DNA from 2 places in the Idiomarina sp. H2 genome. Region 2 is predicted to be linked to the other one. Evidence: predicted binding sites of a transcription regulator. Region 2 holds the regulator's gene; the other holds the start of a gene.
What was found. The regulator sigma-54, encoded in region 2, starts transcription at its own class of promoters, with help from an activator protein. The targets are predictions, from matches to a motif close to GTTGGCACGNNNNTNGNNT.
Positions count from the first base shown of each region.

Region 1: fliE (flagellar hook-basal body complex protein FliE) is a predicted target of sigma-54. The motif match lies at 1,183-1,201, and genes of this name have one in related genera.

Region 1 covers NZ_SNZY01000013.1:19,562-22,980, reverse strand. Annotated here, with positions in the region: gene fliF (flagellar basal-body MS-ring/collar protein FliF) at 1-755, opposite strand, end outside; gene fliE (flagellar hook-basal body complex protein FliE) at 803-1,135, opposite strand; gene DET62_RS13740 (sigma-54 dependent transcriptional regulator) at 1,283-2,644, opposite strand; gene DET62_RS13735 (ATP-binding protein) at 2,637-3,419, opposite strand, start outside.
Region 2 covers NZ_SNZY01000005.1:162,593-166,011, forward strand. Annotated here, with positions in the region: gene lptA (lipopolysaccharide transport periplasmic protein LptA) at 1-155, shown strand, start outside; gene lptB (LPS export ABC transporter ATP-binding protein) at 157-882, shown strand; gene DET62_RS08300 (RNA polymerase factor sigma-54) at 904-2,364, shown strand; gene hpf (ribosome hibernation promoting factor) at 2,392-2,679, shown strand; gene ptsN (PTS IIA-like nitrogen regulatory protein PtsN) at 2,683-3,153, shown strand; gene rapZ (RNase adapter RapZ) at 3,144-3,419, shown strand, end outside.

The DNA of each region.
Region 1 (3,419 bases), on a different contig from region 2:
TTTTGTTCAATTTGATACTCACGCGAACTTTTAGCCGCCAGTGCACTTTGCGAACCAGAGTTAAGCAGACGTCCGGCCTGGTCAGTGACCGTTACATGCTCAGTACTGAGTCCGGTCACCGACGAGGCAACCATATCAACAATAGAGGCCACTTCTTCTTCGCTTAACGAGGTGCCACCGCGCACATTCAGCATAACCGATGCTTTGGGTTGTTTTTCGCGACGGGCAAACACATTTTCTTTAGGTACAGCAAGCAAGACTCGGGCGGCAGAAACCTTTTTGATTTCTTCAATAGCACGCGCTAACTGAACTTCGCGGGAATGAATAAGACGCTCACGCTCCAGTCTTTGACTAACACCAAAGCCCGGTTCGCTCATTAAAATTTCAGAGCCGTTATTGGTCGAATTACCGTAATCAACACCAGCACGGGTCAGCTGCAACTTAATAGTATCGTAGTTTTCTTCAGGTACTGAAACCGTATTACCTTCCACCTGGTATTCAATACCGTTTGCATCCATGTAGTCGAGGGTGCTGATCAACTCCTCCGTTTCTAACTGACCGAATGGACGATAAGTTGACTCTTGTGCCCACAGCATAATAAAAACAGCAATAGCAACACAGATGGCCAGCGCCAGCACGACAATGACCTGACGCAGCATGTCAAAGTTGCCCAGCATCGTCATAATGCCGGTTTTCTCACCGCCGTCATCATTACCTGAACTGTTGTTATCAGGTAAATCAGTATCTTGTACCATTAAATCTGTTGATTCAGCCACGACTTATATCTCCAATGATGCAGCGGTTATACCGGCATTGACATTATTTCTTTGTACGCATCAACAACTTTGTTGCGCACCTGAACCGTTGCCTCAAACGCGATACCGGCCTTTTGGCTGGCAATCATGGTTTGCTCCAAAGTGACATTCGGGTCACCGAGTTCCATGCGAGTTTTTAAATCACCTGAGGTTTGCTGCAGTTCGTTAACGTTATCCATTGCGCTTTTCAGCATATTGGAAAAATCAGCCTGAGCGGTATTGCCTTGCAGGGCATTCACATTCGTAGGCTGATCACGCTGGGAAGCCTGCGTGGCCATCGATTGTAACTGTTGATAAAGTGCGTTTGCTTCCACTTTCATAATTAACCCCGTCAAAAATTCATCACTGACTTTATTTAAGGTTAGTCATGCAAACAGAATGCCAACTTTTGGTCGCATCGGTAAGATACAAAGAAAAGCCCTGATAAACAGGGCTAATGGTAATGGAGGAGGTATTTCAAGACCGTATTATGAGCCGGTCAGAGTCAGCCCCTGCTCTCGTATTTTCGCCAGCTTGTAGCGCAAAGTCCGTGGACTAATACCAAGCTCATCGGCGACAGGTTGGCGTTTTCCCTGATGACGTTGCAACGCATCTTTGATAATTTGGTATTCCTGATGGAAAAGCGACTCATCGAGGTTTTCCGACTTATCTTCAGGCGTCTCTATTTGTTCAGGAAACACGCTAGCGGTTTCCACCGCGTCGTTCAGTTCCAACATAAGATCCTGTGGCTGAATTTCTCCATCGCGATGTAATACCAGAGCTCTTTGCACTACATTTTCCAGCTCCCGAACGTTGCCCGGCCAGGAATAGCGCATTAACTGTTGAACTGCTGCGGCGGCGAAATTGACGGGCGTTTTAATACCGGAACGTTGTTTATGTCGCTGCAGTAAATTTTCTGCCAGGGGAACGATATCCGCGGGTCGCTCTCGTAGAGACTTCCAATGCAGGGGAAACACGTTTAGTCGATACATTAAGTCTTCACGTAATAGCCCTTCGCGCACCGCCTGTTGTAAGTCTCGGTTAGAGGTAGCTATTAACCGGACATCCAACTGTATGGTTTTACGCGAGCCCAGACGCTCCACCTGCCGCTCCTGAATAACCCGTAATAATTTAGCCTGCAAGTGCATAGCCATTTCAGTCACTTCGTCCAGCAGCAAAGTACCGCCCTGAGCCAGTTCAAATTTACCGGGAGAAGACTGATTAGCGCCCGTAAAGGCACCTTTCTCATAACCAAATAACATGGATTCCAGCATGTTTTCAGGTATCGCTGCGCAGTTAATGGCAATAAAGGGCCCGTCTGAGCGATCCGAATGCTGGTGAATATAACGCGCCAGCACTTCTTTACCGGTACCGCTAGGCCCAGTGACCATTACGCTTGCTTCACTACCCGCAACTTTTCGTGCCATAGCCAGCACTGCCTGGCTGGAGCCTTCTTCTGCGACCGGCTCAATATCGTTAATTGCACCGTCGGGCAAATAACGCTGCACCAGTGTTTGTAGCTTTTCAATTGAAAACGGCTTAGTCAGATAATCGACAGCGCCTTCACGCATAGCAACGACTGCGTCATCCACCTTTGCAAAGGCCGTCATCATAATAACCGGAATGTCGTATTGCTGATTATTCATGCTACGCAATAACTGTAAGCCATCAATTCCCGGCATTTGCACATCGCTGATAACCAGCGCCACTGACTCTTTTTTTAGAATAAGTAAGGCTTCTTCGCCGTTAGCGGCTTCCAGGCACTGACAATCAGCCAGTTCCAGCGTATCGATAATCGCTTCACGCAGCGATACGTCATCTTCAACAACCAATACTTGTCGCTCAGCCATAACGTACCTCTTTCATTATATTTTCTGACCACTCATATACCGGCAGCACTAAGGTAAAACGACTGCCTTTATTTGGCTGGCTTTCCCAGTCAATTAAACCGTTGTGTGCTTTTATCACCGTTTGGACAACCGCCAGACCTAAACCAGTACCGTTCGATTTTTCAGTAAAAAATGGAGTGAATACACTGTCTTGTTTTTCAGCCGGAATGCCGCAACCAGAGTCAATAACAGAAACTTTCCAGTTACCATCATCAACATCGGTTTTTAATAGCACTTCCTGTCCGGGCCGGCTGGCATCAACAGCGTTGTTAACCAGATTCTGCATTGCCCCGATCAGAGCGGTTTGATTAGCTCGTAACACCACACCAAAGTCAGGATCAATACAATTGATTTTCACCTGATGCTGCTCAGCGTAACTTTCTGTGCTCATCAGCACTTGCTGGATCAGGCTATTGGTACTGAGTTCTTCCAGCATGGGTTGCTCACCGCTTTTGGCAAACAACAACATATCGTTCACCTGTTGTTCCAGCGAATGCAGACGCGACAGTAACTTATCGGAAAAACGCTGTTGTTTGACCGCAGAAATACTGCCCTGCTTTAGGTTTTGCGCATAAAGAATTGCGGCAGACAGAGGCGTTCTTATCTGATGTGCCAGCGAAGCCACCATTTTTCCCATGGAAGACAAACGCTGCAAATGACCAATGCGGTTTTGCAGACGCCGCGTCTCGGTCAGGTCTGTCAGCACAATAAGCTGCCCTGGCTTTTCATTCACAAC
Region 2 (3,419 bases):
GTAGCAGTAGCTCAAGCGGCAGTTTGATTACTTATGATTTGAATAAACAAACGGTAACGGCAAGCAGTTCAGGTGAAGAAGACAGCCGTGTTATCACTATTTTTACGCCTAAACCAAAAACCGATACCGACGAAAAAAATAACGAGAACCCTTAATATGGCAACTTTACGAGTCAAACATTTAGCCAAAAGCTACAAAAGCCGACAAGTCGTTAAAGACGTTAGCCTGGAAGTAAGTCAGGGGCAGGTTATTGGTTTACTGGGCCCCAACGGTGCAGGTAAAACCACAACCTTCTATATGATAGTCGGTTTGGTTAATAGCGATAAAGGTCAAATTCTGCTGGATGACAATGACCTTACCTTACTGCCAATGCATGAACGGGCACGCCGGGGTATTGGGTATTTGCCACAAGAGGCGTCCATTTTTCGCAAATTGACCGTGCGCGATAATCTGATGGCTATTCTGGAAACTCGTAAAGAACTTTCAACTAATGAGCGTGAAGAACAGCTTGATGCTTTGCTCGAAGAGTTTCATATAGGCCACATAGCAAACAGTCAGGGCATGAGTCTTTCAGGCGGTGAGCGCCGTCGGGTTGAAATTGCCCGCGCCTTGGCAGCGGAGCCTACGTTTATTTTGCTGGACGAGCCTTTTGCCGGAGTTGACCCTATTTCGGTTATTGATATTAAAAAGATTGTTGAACATTTAAAGCAACGTGGTATTGGTGTACTTATTACTGATCACAACGTTCGCGAGACATTGTCTGTTTGTGAACACGCTTATATTGTCAGTCATGGTGAGCTTATTGCCAGTGGGGATGCAGAAAGTATATTATCGAATCAACAGGTTAGAGACGTTTACCTCGGTGAGCAGTTCACCCTATAACGTGATACCGGGACAGTCATTATGAAGCAAAGTCTGCAGCTAAAAATTGGTCAGCACCTGACCATGACGCCACAACTCCAACAGGCCATCCGCCTGCTGCAGCTTTCCTCGCTCGATCTTCAGTCAGAAATTCAGGATGCATTAGACAGCAACCCGCTGCTGGAGGTTGAAGGTGAAACGAGTAACGACGCGGACCAACCCGAAACTCGCAATATTGAAGAAAGAGACGACAGCCAACGGGAAACATCCGACGTTATAAAAACCCAGGAAATGCCTGACGAACTGCCGGTCGACAGCAGTTGGGACGACACCTACTCCAGTCATACCCCGGCCAACGGTGCAGCCTCTTCAGGTAAATCCTTTGACGGCGATTTTGAGGTCTATCAAGGCTCTACCAGCGAGTCTTTGCAGGATCACCTGCTTTGGCAAATGCAACTTTCTCATTTTTCGGAAGAAGACACCGCCATAGCTGAAGCCATTATTGAAGCCATAGACGACAATGGCTATCTGATGGTTGATGTTAATGAAATTATTGAAGCTGTGCGCCTGCCCGAAGTTGAGGCAGAAGAAGTCTGCATGGTGCTTAAGCGTATTCAGCATTTCGACCCAATAGGTGTCGGCGCACGTAGCGTCAGTGAATGCCTTGCCATTCAATTACGTCAACTAAGCGACGACACTGAATACAAGCAGGTTGCTCTATGCTTAGTGACTGAACATATGGACTTACTTGGCAGTCGCGATTTTCGCACCATTCAGCGTAAACTGAAGCTATCGGAAGACGATTTACGCCAAACTATGCGATTAATTCAACAGTTGCACCCGCACCCGGGCGAGCAAGTTGCGCAGCAACCCGTTGAATATGTTATTCCCGATGTGGCCGTTACTAAAAAAAATGGTCGTTGGATGGTCGAATTAAACCCGGATAGCGTACCTAAACTAAAAGTGAACGAAGAATACGCGGCCTTGAGTAAAGCAACAAAGTCAGTAGCCGACAGCCAGTACATAAAAAACCATACGCAAGAAGCCCGCTGGTTCATAAAAAGCCTGGAGAGCAGAAACGATACGCTGCTGAAAGTGGCCAATTGCATAGTACAACGCCAACAGGGCTTTTTTGAGCATGGTGAAGAAGCTATGAAGCCAATGGTTCTGAACGATGTTGCAGAAGCCGTGGATATGCATGAAAGTACGATTTCACGCGTAACGACACAAAAATACTTACACTGCCCAAGTGGCGTATTTGAGTTGAAATATTTTTTCTCAAGTCATGTCAGTACAGAGGGCGGTGGCGAGTGTTCAAGCACGGCAATACGTGCTTTAATTAAGAAGATGGTCGCTGCTGAAAATCGCAGTAAACCGTTAAGTGACAGTAAGATTGCTGAACTGATAGCCGAACAAGGTATCCAAGTAGCAAGAAGGACAATTGCGAAGTATCGGGAATCGTTAAACATTCCATCATCGAGCCAACGCAAAAGTCTTTTGTAACTTTGTTAACTGCAGAAGGAAGACGTTATGCAAATTAATTTGACCGGTCATCACATCGATATTACCGAAGCTCTGCGTGACTACGTGGACACAAAATTTGCCAAGCTGGAAAGACATTTTGACCATATAACTAATGTTCACGTCATCCTAAATGTTGAAAAAACGATTCAAAAAGCGGAAGCTACGCTGCACGTGAATGGCGGTGAGCTTTTCGCCGACGCAAAACACGAAGATATGTACGCGGCCATCGACGGTTTAATTAATAAACTGGACCGTCAGGTGATTAAACACAAAGAGAAAATGAAACAACATTAATCCATGCAACTGAGTGAATTGTTAAGCCCCGACTGCACCAAGTGTGCAGTCGAGGGCGCAAGTAAAAAGCGACTACTTGAAACCATTAGTCAAATCGTAGCCCCTAAGCTGTCTGGCATTACCCGTCATGACATTTTTGAGAGCCTGTTAAACCGTGAGCGTTTAGGCAGTACGGGAATTGGCTTAGGTATCGCAATTCCTCATGGCCGCTTACCTAATGCGAATCATCCGGTAGCGGTATTACTGACCTTAGACGAACCTATCGAATTCGATTCTATTGACAACCAGCCTGTCGATATTATCTTCGCGCTTCTGGTTCCGGAATCAGAGCACGAGAACCATCTACAAACATTGGCCACAGTGGCCAGAAGAATGAACGACAAAGACTGTACTCGCGCACTGCGCCACGCAGATTCTGATAAAGCGTTATATCAATTATTTGTGGGCGAAGGTGAGCAGTCGCCATGCAACTGATCATTGTTAGTGGTCGCTCCGGCTCAGGTAAGACAATTGCTCTGCGCGTACTGGAGGACTTAGGCTTTTATTGCGTTGATAATTTACCCATAAGCCTGCTACCAACTCTGGTGCATGCAGTCATAGAGCAGTATCAAAAAATAGCCATTAGCATTGATGTTCGCAACTTACCGGAGCACTCCGAAGAGCTACTGGACTCTCTGAGCTTTTTGCCAAAAGGCGTTGAACCGGAAATTCTGTTTATTGACTCTGACGACAACACCTTA